DNA from 3 places in the Arthrobacter sp. B0316-5-4 genome. Region 2 is predicted to be linked to each of the others. Evidence: riboswitches for the same ligand, from Rfam matches in the RefSeq annotation. Region 2 holds a riboswitch; each other region holds the start of a gene.
What was found. A riboswitch is a leader RNA that binds a small molecule or an ion and turns the genes downstream of it on or off. The one in region 2 is predicted to bind cyclic di-AMP.

Region 1 (5,164 bases), on a different contig from region 2:
GCTGGTCTTGGGGGCCGCAGCGCGATGCCGTGCAACCTTGTTTGCACTGGTCATGATTTTCTCTTTTCGTATCCGCGCGCAGTGGGGTTACACGCGGGTAATGGGCAGCCAGCACTTGGGGGGTATGCTGGCCGGCCCCGAACCGGATGTTTTCTAGCGAAGGGTGAAGAAGGAAGAGGTGCCTGTGGAGGCTGCCGAGTGCAGGAGGGTGCCCTGGCTCGGGTTCAGTGCGCTGATCATCATGCCGTTGCCGACGTAGATGCCGACGTGGGCTCCACCGTTCTGCATGACCAGGTCGCCGGGGGCCGGGGTGCTGGTGGGCTTCATGGCCGTCCAGGCGTTGACGCGGGGAATGCTGATGCCAGCCTGTGCGTAGACCCACTGGGTGAAGCCGGAGCAGTCCCAGCCGTTGGGCGTGGTGCCGCCCCACACGTAGGGGTGGCCGATGCCGGTGTAGGCAATAGCGGCAAGGCCCGAGGCAGCGGCGCTTGCAGCACCGTCGGTAGCTTCGGAGGACTTAGCGGTGACCGCCGTTGCGGCATCCTGGGAACCCGCGGTGCGCTGGGTAACCTGCGATGCACGCTGGACAACCTTGGGGGCTTCCTTGGTGGCCACGACCGGGCTCTCGAAGGCCACGGTGGCGGTGGGCTCTGCCGTGACGACGGCGGTAGCGACCAGCTGTTGGGTGCTGGAGGCTTCCGACTTGGAGACATCGGTGTCAGCTGCAGTGGCCGGGAGGCCGACGCTGAGGACAAGGCCCGAGGCTGCTGCCAGAACGACGGCCTGACGGCCAACGGTACCGGCGTTGGACGAAACAGCCTTGGAAAGAGTGTTCAAGGGGTTCGTACGAACCGATTCAGCGCGGTGGCGCGCAGGGGTAGTGCGTGATGACACGTAGGTAGCCTCTCCCAATGCCTGCGAGGTGAGCTGTCGGATTCGGATGGGAGTCATCCGGCCGCGCTGCTTCAAGGAAGCTTTTGCGACTTAACCCCAAGGTCTTCTTGCGAAGACCAGAAGTGGTTCCCCCGCCCCTGCCAGACGATTTATGCGAACGGACCTCGAGTGGTGGCAGAGCTAGGCAATCCACTCAAGTGCACCGGCCCCCTAAAAAGCCGATGCGCTTTGTACGGTACAACAGTTGAACGCGAATGTCACATTCAGGTCACGGGGTGTCTCAAAATTCGAGAGACAACCATCAACTGGATTAAAGCCAGCCCATGGGGTCGACAACTTCGCCGTTGACCTGGACCTCGAAGTGGAGGTGGCAGCCCGTGGAAGCGCCCGTGGTGCCGCTCAGCGCGACGGTATCGCCGCGGGTGACGGTCTGGCCGACTTTGACGGTGAAGGACGACAGGTGGTTGTACGTGGTCTCGAGGCCATTGCCGTGATCGATGACCACGCGGTTGCCTCCGCCGTACTCGTGCCAGCCGGCAAAGGTGACCTTGCCAGTGGCAGCTGCATGGACGGCCGTGCCGCACTGGGCGACGAAGTCCTGGCCGCGGTGGAAGTCGCCGGTGCCGCCCGTGAGGGGGCTGACCCGGTAGCCAAAGGGCGAGGCCGTCGTCAGGGTGTCCAGGGGGCTGGCAAGGGTTCCTACGGATGAGGCGCGCTGGATGCTGCCGACCGACTGGGCGCTGAGCAGCTGCTTCAGCTTGCCGTCAGGGTCAGCTGCGGTTGCAACGGCAGCGCGGCTGAAGTCGATCTTTGCCGACGCGGCTGCGGAAACCTCTGGCTGGCTGCCGCCGGATACGGCAAGGGCGGACTCAGTTTGGCCCGACTCCGACGTTGCCATCACGGGGCTTGTGGCCGGCAGTCCGACAGTCAGGGCCAAGCCGGTGGCGGCGAGTGCCACTCCGGCTTTCTGCCCGACGCCACTGGCTGCGGCAAAGTCGGCAACCTGGCGCAATGGGCTCTTACGGCGGCGGACTTGACGCTCAGTGTCGCGGGGCCGGATCTCCATTGTGGCGCGGGCTGGCCGCAGCTCAACAGCGGGGCCGGTCGCGCGGCGACGACCCCTGACGTTCTGCGATGTCAAACTCTATTCCTCTCTGAAAAGCCTGCGAAGTTAGCTGTCGGATTCGGGTCAGAGAGTTCAAAGACCCGGTCCGCACGAAGCGCTCACGGCACACAGGTATCCCAGGAGGGACTTGCATAAATGGGCACTTCTGCTGCGGACTTCACCCCAAGGCTGCTTCTTTAGACAGCCGCTTGTGGTTCCCCCGCCTCTGCCAGTGGTGGATGGCACACCTGATCCGCTGGCAGAGCTCGGCTCCGGATCAGGTAACGCTTTGGTATCGGCGCTAGTAGATAACTATAGGCGATTAAAGCCTGCAGTAATAAATTCGTTATCAACAGGAAAGCGCGTGATGCCGGGGGCCTTTATCATCTATCCCGGAAAACCGAGGTCACACTGTCGCGCAGGGCGCGAAAGTGAGGTTTGACACGGCATCCCCGAGGAGGCGGCGCCCCGAAGGGAGGTTAGCCCAGGGAGACGAACACGTGGGCTGCAACCTCAGGCGGCAGCTCGAGCGCTCCCTCGATGCCGGGAACCCGGACGGAGATGTATTCGCCAACACGTTCCAACGACACTGCGGCACCGGGACGGATTCCGCCCTCGTCCAGTTGGGTGAGGAGTTCCGGTTCCACCTGGATGGGCTCGGCAAGGCGGCTGACCACTACCCGGGAATCGGACGCGTAGCCATCCATGGCCTGCAGCAGGTTGACGTCGAGCCGCGGGATGGTCTGCGTCGGCAGGCCGCCGAGGGCTTCAAGTCCTGGAATCGGATTGCCATAAGGGGACTCGGTGGGGTGTTCGAGGAGTTCGTAGAGCCGACGTTCAACCCGCTCACTCATCACGTGTTCCCAGCGGCAGGCTTCATCATGGACGTATGCCCAGTCGAGGCCAATGACATCGGCAAGGAGCCGCTCGGCCAGGCGGTGCTTTCGCATGACCTCAGTGGCGCGCTTGCGGCCCATCTGGGTCAGTTCAAGGTGGCGGTCGTTGGAAACGATCACCAGGCCATCGCGCTCCATGCGGCCGATGGTTTGCGAAACCGTGGGGCCGGAGTGCCGCAAGCGCTCGGCGATGCGGGCCCTGAGCGCCACAATGTTTTCTTCTTCAAGCTCCAAAATGGTCCGAAGATACATCTCAGTGGTATCGATCAGATCCGTCATCCAGCTCAGCTCTCCTCGAACGCAGTTTCCTTGCGTAATCTCCACCGTACCGCGTCCCTGGCCGGGGCAGCCGGTGTGCACCGCTGCCCCTTGAACGCCAACCCCCAGCCTAGCTTATTTGGAATTACTCTGGATAATTCCGGTCGCATCCGGTTGCTCCGCGTTCCACGTGGCGGACTATGACGGGTGCAGGTTCCTGCCCCCGAGCCGTGTCAGGCAGAATTGGGGAGTCGAAGGGGCAGCGGATGCCACCTGCCACGACCCATCTCTAGCCGATACCCATTGGAGCCACACGTGAGCGACAACAGCATCACCATTCCCGCCGATCTGCTGCCTAAGGACGGACGCTTCGGCGCAGGACCGTCCAAGGTCCGCCCGGAACAGATCGAGGCGTTGTCTGCCGCATCGGCCACCATCCTGGGCACATCCCACCGGCAGGCCCCGGTCAAGAACCTCGTCGGATCAGTCCGGGAAGGACTCAGCCAGTTCTTCCGCGCGCCCGACGGATACGAGGTTGTCCTCGGCGTCGGCGGGTCAACCGCATTCTGGGACGTCGCTGCCTTCGGCCTGGTGGAGAAAAAGGCCCAGCACCTTTCCTTCGGTGAATTTGGTTCCAAGTTCGCTGCTGCCACCAACAAGGCTCCGTTCCTTGAGGCTTCCTCCATCATCAAGTCCGAGCCCGGCACCCGCCCCGTGGCCCAGGCCGAAGCCGGCGTCGATGTCTACGCGTGGCCCCAGAACGAAACTTCCACGGGTGTCGCAGCTCCCGTGACGCGGGTGCAGGGCGCGGACGAAGGATCGTTGGTCCTGGTGGACGCAACCTCCGCTGCCGGCGGCCTGGATGTCGATGTCTCGGAGTCGGACGTCTATTACTTCGCCCCGCAGAAGAATTTCGCCTCGGATGGCGGGCTGTGGCTCGGCCTCTTCTCCCCCGCAGCCTTGGAACGCGCTGCCCGCGTCAAGGCATCCGGCCGCTGGATCCCGGATTTCCTGGACCTGCAGACCGCCATCGACAACTCCAAGCTCAACCAGACGTACAACACGCCGTCGTTGTCCACGCTGGTGACCCTGGATGCCCAGGTTCAGTGGTTGAACAGCAACGGCGGCCTGGACTTCGCCAGCAAGCGCACGGCGGACTCCGCCAACCGCATCTACTCCTGGGCAGAAGCCTCCGACTACGCCACGCCGTTTGTTGCCAAGGCTGAGGACCGCTCCAACGTCATTGCCACCATCGACTTCGACGACTCCATCGACGCCGCTGCGATCGCCAAGGTCCTGCGTGCCAACGGCGTGGTGGACACGGAGCCGTACCGCAAGCTGGGCCGCAACCAGCTGCGCATCGCCACGTTCGTTGCCATCGAGCCAGACGATGTTTCAGCGCTCCTTGCCAGCATCGACTACGTCGTGGGCGAACTGAAGAAGTAATCCACGGTAAGGATTCAGCTGGACCCAGGGGTCGGCGTCGTTCGGTAAAGCCGGACGGCGCCGTCGCTGCTTAACGCCCGGAACCGCCGTCGCCCTCTTCCGTGCCCGGAGGGGCAAGCAGCGACTCCACCCGGAAATGCTTCAGGCCGCGCGCCCGCCGATCAAAGCGGAGCCTTAATTGCTTCGCGCGGATGATCCATACCAAACCGACGACGGCGGTGCTGACGCCGGCTATCGCGGCGACGCCCACCGCCCAGCGCGGACCGCCGACGTTCGCCACCCACCCCACCAACGGGGCACCAATCGGTGTCCCGCCCATGAAGATTGCCATGTACAAAGACATGACCCGCCCCCGCATGACGGCCTCCGTGGTTGATTGCACGTACCCGTTGGCACTGGTGATGAGGGTGAGCGCGAACAAGCCGCAGGGAACCAGCGCAAGTCCGAAAAGCGTGGCGTTGGGCGCCAGCGCAGCGAGCGTGCTGGAGACACCGAAACCGCCGGCTGCCAGGAAGATCAGTCTCAGGCGGGGCCGGCCGCGTCGGGCAGAGAGCAGCGCTCCGGT
Region 2 (5,164 bases):
GCGGACTGGGCTATTTGACGCCCAGCAGTTCCTCGACCGTTCCGATGCCGAAGAACAACAGGAAGGCAGCGGCCACGGCCCACATCAGCGGGTGAACCTCGCGGGCGCGGCCCTGGAACGTGCGGATCAGGACAAAGGAGATGAACCCCGCGCCCAGGCCGTTTGCGATGGAGTATGTGAACGGCATGAGGGCGATGGTCAGGAACGCGGGGATACCCACGCCCCAGTCCTGCCAGTCGATCTTGCCCACCTGGGAAACCATCATGAAGCCCACCACAACCAGTGCGGGAGCGACGGCTTCGAACGGCACAAGGTTGATCAGCGGCGTGAAGAACATGGCCACCAGGAACAGCACGCCCGTAACGATCGAGGCGAGACCAGTGCGTGCGCCTTCGCCAATGCCTGCGCCGGACTCAACGAAGATCTGGTTGGACGACACGGACGCGCCGCCGCCAACGATCGCGCCGAGCGCATCAACCTGCAGCACGCGGTCAACGTTAGGGATATTGCCGTCCTTGTCCACCGTTCCGGCTTCGTTGGCCAAGCCAACCATGGTGCCCATCGCGTCGAAGAAGATGCTCAAAAGGATCACGAATGCCAGGAGCGCTGCCGCGATAAAGCCGAGGTGTTCAAACGCACCGAACGGGTTGGCCTTACCTATAAGGGAAAGGTCCGGGGCGCCCCACTTGGTCAGGGTCGGGGCAACAAGGGACCAGCCGCGCGGGTTGATGTTGGTGCCGTCGTTGCTGGGGCCGATGTGAAGCGTGAACTCGAGGATGGCGGCCAAAGCCGTGGACGCCACGATGCCGATCAGGATGGCGCCGCGCACTTTCCGGACCACCAGTGCGATGGTCAGGATCAGGCCAAAGGCAAACACCAGGGTTGGCCAGCCCAACAGTTTCCCGTCGACGCCCAGTCCCAAGGGAACGGTTGTGCCGGCGGCGTCGGGGATGCGGCGGACGAACCCCGCATTGACCAGGCCGATCAGCGCGATGAAGAGGCCGATGCCCACCACGATCGCGGTCTTGAGTGCTTCCGGCACGGCCTTGAAAACGGCGGTACGGAAACCGGTGAGGACCAGGATCAACATGGTCAGGCCCGAGAGCACCACAAGGCCCATCATGTCCGGCCACGTCAGGCCGGGGTGCGAGGCGACGGTGACAGCCACGAACGCGTTAACGCCCAGGCCCGTGGCCACGGCGAACGGGTGCTTGGCCCAGGCGCCCATGAGGATGGTCAGGATGCCCGCAACGAATGCCGTGGTGGCCGCCACTGCGGTGAATCCCAGGGAAGCTCCACTGGAGTCCGGCCCGGAAAGGATCAACGGGTTAAGGACCACGATGTAGCTCATGGCGAAGAAGGTTGCGAAGCCGCCGCGGATTTCCCGGGAGTATGTGGAGCCACGCTCGGAGATTTTGAAGTAGCGGTCGATGGCAGAACCTTGTTTAAGCATGAAGGACTCCGGGGATCGAGGGGAGTGTGCCCTCAAATCCTATGCCGTCGGATATGGGCCTCCGGACGATTCGCCTAGTCTGTAAGGAAGCCAACACTAGGAGAAACCGCCCCATGCGCACCATCCGCCCGCTTCTGGCCGCCGTCGTTGCTGCCCTGGCCTTCGCGTCCGCCTTGTTGTTTTCCGCGGCCCCGGCCTCCGCGCACGACGTCGCCGAATCCACAGCGCCGGCCAACGGTTCCAGCGTGGCTGCCGTCCCGGCGTCGGTCTCCATCACGTTCAACAACAGGCCGCTGGCCATCGGGTCAGGCGTGACGGTCACTGCGGGCGGCGAAAACTGGGCGGACGGGCCCGTCGAAATTATCGACAACCAGGCGGTCCAGAAGATCCGCGAAGGCGCACCGGCTGGGGAGTACACGGTGGTCTGGCGTGTGGTCAGCTCCGACTCGCACCCCATCGAGGGCACCTTCACGTTCACGGCCGCTGCTGGAAGCACGACGGCGGCCAGCGGCACTGCGGGCGCCTCGCCGTCGGCACCTTCCAATACGGTCCCGACGGCGGGAACTGCGGCACCCGGAACGGCCGCCAGCACCCCGGCCGCGGACGCATCGCAGCCCTTCCCGTGGAGCATCGTGGGACTGGCCGTGGTTGCTGTCGGCCTCGTTATTTATCTCGCCGTTACCGCACGGAAGAAACTCGCAGCCTCCAACGACACAGATGCGGGAGATTCCGCGGAATAACGGGCTTTTCTACGTAGCTGCGAATATCTCGGAATGGTTACCGCGACACGCCAAAAGCCCGGTTCTCGTTACTTAAATGTGACTTCGGCGTGATCATCGCGTACGGTAGTACCTGTGCCTGTTCCACGTAGCGGGCACTTCCGGCCTGATTGCCTAGCTCTGCCGCAGTCCGGAATCCGTTCGCAGACAAACCTTACGGCAGAGACGGGGAACCCAATTTAGGCCACTTTCGAGTGTGCCTTGGGGTGAAGTCACGATGCTTCCGCTGAACAGCGGGGGATAGTGGCCGGGTGACTCCCATCCGAATCCGACAGCTAACCTCGCAGGCATCGGGAGAGGCTTTTTCATGTCTTCAAGCATTCTTCGCGGCCGTCGTAAGGCGGACAGCGTACGTCCTAATCCGTTCATCTCCATCTCCAAGGCAGTCGCCAGCAACGCTTCCGGCGCTGGCCGCCAGGCAGCTGTTATCGCAGCAGCCTCTGGCCTTGTCCTGACCGGTTCCATCGCTGCACACGCAGCCGAAACCCCGGTTCAGCGCGACTCCAGCCCCGCCACGGTCGCCGAGACCGTTTCCGAGGCACCCACCCAGGTTGTTACCGCCCTTTCGACGGCGACCGTCAACTTCGAGCGCCCTGCTGTTGCATCCGTAGCAGCTCCGGTCATCGAAAAGCCGGCTCCCGTTGTTGAGGCACCTGTAGCCAAGAAGGCAGCAGTGGCAACAACCGCTGCGGCCGCTCCTGTCGCAAAGGCTGCAGCTTCGGTTGCTGCCGCTCCGGCTGCTGCTGCTCCCGCAGCCGCTGCACCGGCCGTCGGTGGAGTCAACGCAGCAATGGTCGCCTCGGCTTACGCCCAGATCGGCATCATGCAGGACTGCACCGCAATGGTGGAGCGGGCCCTCGGCTCCGCGGGCATCCCTGTTGGTGACCTCGCGCCCATGCAGTTCATGAACTACGGCAAGGTCGTCAGCACCCCCCAGCCCGGCGACATGATCGTCCAGTCCGGCCACGTAGCCATCTACATCGGCAACGGCCAGGCCATCAGCGGTGGCATCAATGGCAACCAGACGGGCATCCACCCGATCAGCTGGTTGACCGCAACTGGTCCCATCACGTACGTACGCGCAGGCGCATAAGCCTCACGCTTCAGTTCAAAGGCCGGCATCCTCGAAGATTCACTCTTCGAAGGTGCCGGCCTTTGGCGTTAAGAATTGTTCGCAAAAGTTCCAGTGGGCGGTCAGCGGCCTTGCTACGCGATGGCTACGCCGTTGCCGGCCGGTAGCGCTACCTTGGCGGAGATGGCCTGGCCCACAGCTTTGGCCTGCCGAAGCACCTCTTTGGGGGTTGGGGTGATGAGTTCCCCAACGCCAACAAGGTGCATCCCTACGGCCCGCATGGCCGCGGCCAAATTCTGGCCCACGGCGATTCCAAGTTCCGCCAGCATCCGGCGCAGCTGGCTCTGGGCGCAGCGCGTCACCACAATGTGGTCCGCCAGTAGGACACCGTGGGCCGTGTGGACCGCCCATTGACGGGGCGTGGACTCCAGGGGACCGGAAACGATCCTGCCCCGGAGGGTGGCCGATGCCGTGCTTCCGGTGGGGCCGTGCCCCAGCTGCTGTGACGGGTCGGCGCCCAGGAAATCCAGGCGAACGGCACGGGTAGTGTTGCGCACGTCCAAATGATGGTTGGCAGCGTAGTTGCGCAGGTGGCGGAGAATCTCGCTGCGTTCCTTCATTGCGGGATCGGCGATGTCGCAGCGCTGGAGCATTCCCGTGTGGGTCGAAGGCCCCGTGGCGGACAACGATCCGAACCCGTCAACGACGATGGAGCCCACCCCGTAGCGGCTGAGCTCGCTGGCAACAGCCAGACCGGAGAGGCCGGCGCCGATGACCACGGTGGTGGTTCGTTCCGTGCCGGAATCAGGCGTGAGTGACACTGCTTGGTTCCTCCTTGACGTGTGTGCCCTGCGGCATCGCGTGGGGTCGCGTCCGAGTTCCCCAAGCGGCCGCAAATTAACAGCCGGGGTGTGTCCTGAGACACGCTGCCCGGCTATTCGGTGACTCGAACACTACCGAACTTTTTCGGCCATTGGTAGCCTTCCCGGCGTCGTGTTTTGCGTGTTCGTCGGCAGCTCAATATCGCGACGTTTGAACTGAGCCCGGACCGTTATGCACATAGCCTGAAGTCGCCTTGATTCGGTACTTCCGACCGAGAATAGTGGGCATTGGAAGGAGAGATTCCAAGTTTCTCCTTCGCCGGCCATTGACATTTGGAGAGTCAGGGAATCCGTCGCGGAGAACCTCTGGCAGAATAGCCGGAACATCAAGCAGTAGGTGGAGAGGCGGGCCCCATGGACCAGCACGGAAGACACAATGAAGTGCCACGCGATGGCGAGGATGAGGCGGTTGCACCCGGCGGCATCGTCGTTGGCGTGGACGGATCCGAGCATGGCCAGTGTGCCTTGGTCTGGGCAGCGCGTGAAGCAGAGCGTCGCCAACTTCCGTTGCATATCGTCACGGCCTACTCGGTTCCTATTTTTGCCGCTTCCGGTTTGGACGGAGGCTACGCAACGGTGGACGACTCGGTAATCCGTGAGGGCGCCGATGCAATCGTCAAGCAGGCGATGGACAAGGTTTCCGCCTACGCGATCGATGTTGATGCATCGGTCGAAAACGGTGACGCTGCCGGTGTCCTGCTCGACCTCTCTGCGGAGGCCGCGCTCCTGGTGTTTGGAAGCAGGGGCCGGGGCGGCTTCGTCGGGCGCCTCCTGGGGTCGGTAAGCAGCGCCCTGCCCGCCCATGCCAAGTGCCCCACGGTGACTGTTCCGCTGTACTGCGCGGACCGCCTCGGGGAGAGCACCGAAGACAAACACATCAAAGCCGAGCACGCCAAGGCTGGTCCCCGGACCGTCGAGAACGTGGTGGCAGTCGGGGTGGATGGCTCCGAGCAAGCCCGCGTAGCTGTGCTCGAAGCCG
Region 3 (5,164 bases), 440 kb from region 2:
AAGCTCCACGCCACAACCGGGACGACTCGTCCCAGAATGCTGTCCCGGGGAGAAGAAGCAGGTCCGGCAGACAGGGCGGTGCGAAGTTCGCGGACAGGAACGCGCCCGCGCCGCAGGTCCCGGGTCAGCCGGCCGATGCCGCGCAGGTCCGCAATGGCGGTTCGTACGACGTCGACACTTGAGTTTGGGTCCTGGGTCCAGTCGACGGGGACTTCATGAATGCGCAGGCCGGAGCGCTCGGCGATGATCAGCAGCTCAGTGTCGAAAAACCAGGCCTCGTCTTTGACATGGGGCAGTAGCTGGTGGGCCACGTCCGCACGGATAGCTTTGAAGCCGCACTGGGCATCGGAGAAACCGGCCCCCAGGACGGTGCGCAACAGTGAGTTGTAGCTGCAGGCAACCAACTGGTGCCGGGGGCTGCGCGTAACGCGGGATGCCGGTGCCAGTCGGGTGCCGATGGCGAGATCCGAATGGCCCGAAATGAGCGGTGCAAGCAGGGGAGCCACAGCGGCCAGATCCGTGGACAAGTCTGCTTCCATGTAGGCAAGCACAGGCGACGGCGACGCGAGCCAAACCTGTCGGAGTGCGTTTCCGCGTCCCCTTTGCTCAAACCGGACAACAACCACTTCAGGAAGTTCGCGGGCCAGCCGCTCGGCAATCCGCAAGGTGTTGTCCGTGCTGGCGTTGTCCGCAACGGTGATCCGGAAAGCGTGGGGAAAGGTTTCTTTGAGATATCCGTGGAGCCTGCGCAGATTCACTTCCAGACAGGCTTCATCATTGAAGGCGGGAATGGTGATGTCCAGGACCGGGGTGGGCGTCCGGGTTTCGACGGGGGAGCGCCGGGACCGCTGGGCGGGCTCTGGCGTCATCGCCAAATTCATGCCGTGGATCGCGTGATGGGATGCGCAGGTCGAAGGATCAGTGAGCGTCATGTACCCAGCATGCCGCCGCCGATTATGAGGGCTTTAGGCGGAAGCTGTGACGTCACTGTGAACCGTGGGCCGCTCCTGTGAAACGGACTCGGCCGGCGTTAAACGGCAAGGCCGCGCCCGTTACCGCTTTTCGCTCCAGTGGGTACTGGTGCGAACGGCGGCTTCGGGCGCGGCAGTCAAGCAGTCTGGCTTAGTACCAGTTGTTGGCCAAGTGGAAGGCCAGGGCAGCGGACGGGGATCCGTAGCGTTCCTTGATGTAGTTCAGGCCCCACTTGATCTGGGTCTGGTAGTTGGTTTGCCAGTCCGCACCGGCAGAAGCCATTTTGCCGGCCGGAAGCGACTGGACAATACCGTACGCACCGCTGGAAGCGTTGGTGGCAGTGGTCCGCCAGCCTGATTCCTTCTCCCACAGCGTGTTCAGGGCGGTCATTTCGCCCGCGCTCCAGCCATAGCTGCCAAGGATGCTGGCGGCGTAGGCCTTTGCACCGGCGGGATCGTCAACTGCCTTCGGGGCGGCAGCAGCGGCTGCAGCTTCCGCAGCGGCGGCGGCAGCAGCGGCGTCGGCGGCCTGCTTGGCGGCAGCGTCAGCAGCAGCCTTTTCGGCAGCGGCTTGATCTGCCGCTGCCTTGTCGGCGGCAGCCTGCGCGGCAGCGGCCTGATCGGCGGCGAGCTTGTCGGCTGCGGCCTTGTCGGCGGCTGCCTTGTCAGCAGCAGCCCGGTCGGCTGCGCCCTTGGCTGCGGCGGCGTCCATCGAAGCGGAGACTTCAGCGGACTTGTTGGTGCTGACCTGGGCGGCGGCCTGGGTGTCGGCTACGCGGCTTGCCTCGGGGAGGTTCAACGCTGCGTTTGCGGCGGTTCCGAGCGATGCAACGCCCAGTGCAGCGGCGATGACGCCGGCAACAACAGGCATGCGCTTGCCGGACTTGCCGTCACGGGCGGCCTTTTTGAGGACGGTCTGCGACTTGGTCAACTGGGTGTCGTTCTGGTCGCGGTGACGCGCGGAAGGGCGCGTCTGATCATTAAATTCAGACATTGTGATTACCTCTCAGCGCCTGCGGAGTTAGCTGTCGGGTTCGGATGAGGTCATCCGGCCGCGCATCACGCTGCGGCTTCACCCCAAGGGCCGGCAAAAAGCCTGGGCCCGGAGACTCTGGGTCCCCCGTCTCTGCCTCGGAGAAAGATCGGACTCCGGGAAGTGGCAGAGCTCGGCGCATCCCGGATGTGGGCCGGTTAGGGGCAACCCACCCTTTCGACGGTACAGGAGGTTTCCGCAGAAGTCACATTTAGGTAACAGAGATCACGAAAGCGGTGAGTCGTCTTGCCGGATTCGTTACATGCGTTCGGTGTTGGTGGTCGGGAGTCGCAGGGCAAATTCGGTGCGCCCCGGCCTGGAGGTCACTTCAACACTGCCACCGTGCGCCGCAACGATGGAATCGACAATGGAGAGACCCAGCCCCGAGGTGCCCTCCGACCCCGATCTTGCGGCGTCAGCACGGGCAAATCGGGAGAAAATGCGGCTCTGGAAGTCCTGGGGAATGCCCGGACCGTTGTCCGTCACAGTCACCACTGCGCTGCCATCCGCTGAGAGCATGACTCCGGTGACCACCGTCGTTCCCGGGTCGGTGTGCTTGCGGGCGTTCGAGAGCAGGTTCGCCAGCACCTGATGCAATTGCGTGGCGTCGCCACGTACCGTGATGGGCTCCCCGGGAAGTTGGAGTTGCCAGATGTGGTCCGGTGCCATGACCTTTTCGTCGCTGACGGTCTCGATCACCAACTGGGTGAGGTCCACGTCCGTGACCTTCACGGGCTGACCCTCGTCCAGCCTTGCCAGCAACAGGAGATCTTCCACCAGGGTGGTCATGCGTTCGGACTGGCTTTGGACGCGGGCCAATGACTTCCTGCCGTCCTCCGTGAAATTCTCGGTCATCCGCAGCAGCTCCGTATAGCCGCGAATGGCAGTCAGCGGGGTCCGCAGTTCGTGCGAAGCATCCGCCACGAACTGGCGCACCTTGGTTTCGCTTTCCTGACGGGCCTCCAATGCGCTGGAGACGTTGTTCAGCATCTGGTTCAGCGCATGGCCAACGCTGCCAACTTCCGTCCCAGGATGGGAGGCCGACGGCGGGACGCGCACCGCAAGGGCCACCTCACCGGCGTCGAGGGGCAGTTTCGATACTTTCGTGGCAACTTCGGACAGCTGCTCCAAGGGCCGCATGGTGCGCCGGATGATGACGGTTCCCGCGAGCCCGATCAGGACCAGGCCGCCAAGGGAAACCAGCACCATGGTCCATACCAGCGAGGCCTCGGCGTTCTGCTTGTCCGCCAAGGGCAGGCCAGTCACGATGACGTCGCCGTAGGGCTTGTCGACGGCCACCAGACGGTACGCGCCATTGGAGAGCGAGCGGTCCACGGGCATGTTGTCCGTGGGGAGCGACACCAGGATCTTTTCATCGTCCGCGGACAGTGATACGCGGTTTCCTTGGGCGTCGATGAGTCCTGAACTCCGGACAGTGGAGCCGTCGATCCGGGCGTTGAGCGTTCCCGCGGCCTGGCCCCGCGCCTCCAGGGGGTCGGGCCTTCCGGACGGGGAAGTGGGGAAGTTCGACGGCGCCCTGCCGAAGTCATTCGCGCGGCTGGACGCCTGCTCCAACTGCCTGTCGAGCTGCTTGTTGAAGACCGCGTCCATGGAGGCGTAGCTGACGATGCCTACCGCACCGCAGATCGCCACCAACAGGGCCATGGCCACCAGGACCAATCGGGTACGCAGATGCCAGGTGGACGGGTTGAGCCAACTCCGCCGGGACGTTTTGGCCACTCCGGAAAGTGTGCTCAATGGCTAGTCCGCTGGCTTGATGACGTACCCGGCACCGCGAACGGTGTGGATCATGGGCGGGTGGTCCGCTTCGATTTTCTTGCGCAGGTAGGAGATGTAGAGCTCCACGATGTTGGCCTGTCCGCCGAAGTCGTAGTCCCACACGCGGTCGAGGATCTGGGCTTTGCTGACAACCCTTTTGGGATTCTCCATGAGGTAGCGCAGAAGTTCGAACTGCGTTGCGGTCAGCGGAATATCCTGCCCGGCCCGTGTCACCTCGCGGGTATCGACATTCAGGGTCAGGTCTCCCACCACCAGCTCGGCCGTGTCCATGGCCGCTACCCCGGACCGCTGGACCAGCCGGTGCAGGCGCAGGAGGACTTCTTCCATGCTGAACGGCTTTGTCACATAGTCGTCGCCGCCGGCAGCCAGGCCCACGATCCTGTCCTGCACCGCGTCCTTGGCGGTAAGGAACAGCGCGGGAACTTCGGGAGCGAAAGCGCGGACGCGGTTGAGCACTTCGACGCCATCGAATCCGGGCAGCATGACATCAAGCACCAGTACGTCGGGACGGAAATCCTTGGCCAGCTTCACTGCGGCCGGACCGTCGCCGGCTACGGCCACAGACCAGCCTGCCATGCGCAGGCCCATGCTCATGAGCTCGGCGAGGCTGGGTTCGTCATCCACCACCAAAGCCCGGATGGGGGAGCCGTCCGGGTGGGAAAGCTGGGGGAGGTTGTTGGTCATGGAGTGCGAGGAGGCCATGGGACAAGTCTCCGTTCTGCTGGTTAGCCAGCGCTTTGCCCGTCCTGTGAGGACGCTGTGAAGTCAACATTAGCGAGGTGGGAGCCGGCTGCAACCCAGTGTTTCTACGGCTTGTAGCAGATTTGGAGCAAAAAATTATCGAAGGAGGCCACGGTCGATTGGACAACAACTGTTTCAGATCGTGAGATTCCGCGTGGACGTGGTTGGCGGCAAGCGGGATCCGCATCATGCCTCATTGGCCGAAGATAATTCACCAAAAGGCCTATATTTCTCCGTTGTGCCGAATGAAATGCCGTTCATTTCCAGCACCCCATGAATTGTGATTTACGGCACAATAGACCCGGACGTCTCAAAATGTGGACGGTTCGGCGCTTTGTTACTTGCGTGTTGCCATTGTTACGTTGCACACTTCCAATGTGAACAAGAACTCAACAGCACCTGCAGCCGCAGCAACCTGGCCCAGCGCACCCGCTGGCCATGATGACCGCTGTTGTCGAATGCAAGCCTAACTTTCCACCCCAAGAAGTTTCAGGCATTCGCCCCCTAGCCCAGCGTTGGGCGCCCCTCCCCAAACTCATTGCGGGGACCACCAGCATTCGAAGCCGCGATGACGGCTATTCACTTTTGAGGTAAGCACTCCATGTCAGTTGCATCTGGA

Region 1: another riboswitch for cyclic di-AMP. It lies ahead of AC5RU9_RS15055 (M23 family metallopeptidase); the one in region 2 lies ahead of AC5RU9_RS09530 (NlpC/P60 family protein).
Region 3: another riboswitch for cyclic di-AMP. It lies ahead of AC5RU9_RS11570 (aggregation-promoting factor C-terminal-like domain-containing protein); the one in region 2 lies ahead of AC5RU9_RS09530 (NlpC/P60 family protein).

Annotation. Positions count from the first base shown of each region.
Region 1 covers NZ_JBNHFN010000004.1:671,102-676,265, forward strand. The annotation lists gene AC5RU9_RS15045 (NlpC/P60 family protein) at 1-54, opposite strand, end outside; gene AC5RU9_RS15050 (C40 family peptidase) at 154-894, opposite strand; cyclic di-AMP (ydaO/yuaA leader) riboswitch at 899-1,060, opposite strand; gene AC5RU9_RS15055 (M23 family metallopeptidase) at 1,205-2,035, opposite strand; cyclic di-AMP (ydaO/yuaA leader) riboswitch at 2,040-2,254, opposite strand; gene AC5RU9_RS15060 (iron-dependent transcriptional repressor DtxR) at 2,479-3,174, opposite strand; gene serC (phosphoserine transaminase) at 3,469-4,599, shown strand; gene AC5RU9_RS15070 (MFS transporter) at 4,670-5,164, opposite strand, start outside.
Region 2 covers NZ_JBNHFN010000003.1:210,528-215,691, forward strand. The annotation lists gene AC5RU9_RS09520 (NCS2 family permease) at 11-1,453, opposite strand; gene AC5RU9_RS09525 (copper resistance CopC family protein) at 1,567-2,193, shown strand; cyclic di-AMP (ydaO/yuaA leader) riboswitch at 2,368-2,536, shown strand; gene AC5RU9_RS09530 (NlpC/P60 family protein) at 2,540-3,325, shown strand; gene AC5RU9_RS09535 (FAD-binding protein) at 3,439-4,125, opposite strand; gene AC5RU9_RS09540 (universal stress protein) at 4,540-5,164, shown strand, end outside.
Region 3 covers NZ_JBNHFN010000003.1:652,350-657,513, forward strand. The annotation lists gene AC5RU9_RS11565 (dolichyl-phosphate beta-glucosyltransferase) at 1-869, opposite strand, end outside; gene AC5RU9_RS11570 (aggregation-promoting factor C-terminal-like domain-containing protein) at 1,123-1,965, opposite strand; cyclic di-AMP (ydaO/yuaA leader) riboswitch at 1,970-2,129, opposite strand; gene AC5RU9_RS11575 (sensor histidine kinase) at 2,263-3,762, opposite strand; gene AC5RU9_RS11580 (response regulator transcription factor) at 3,766-4,506, opposite strand; gene AC5RU9_RS11585 (winged helix-turn-helix domain-containing protein) at 5,147-5,164, shown strand, end outside.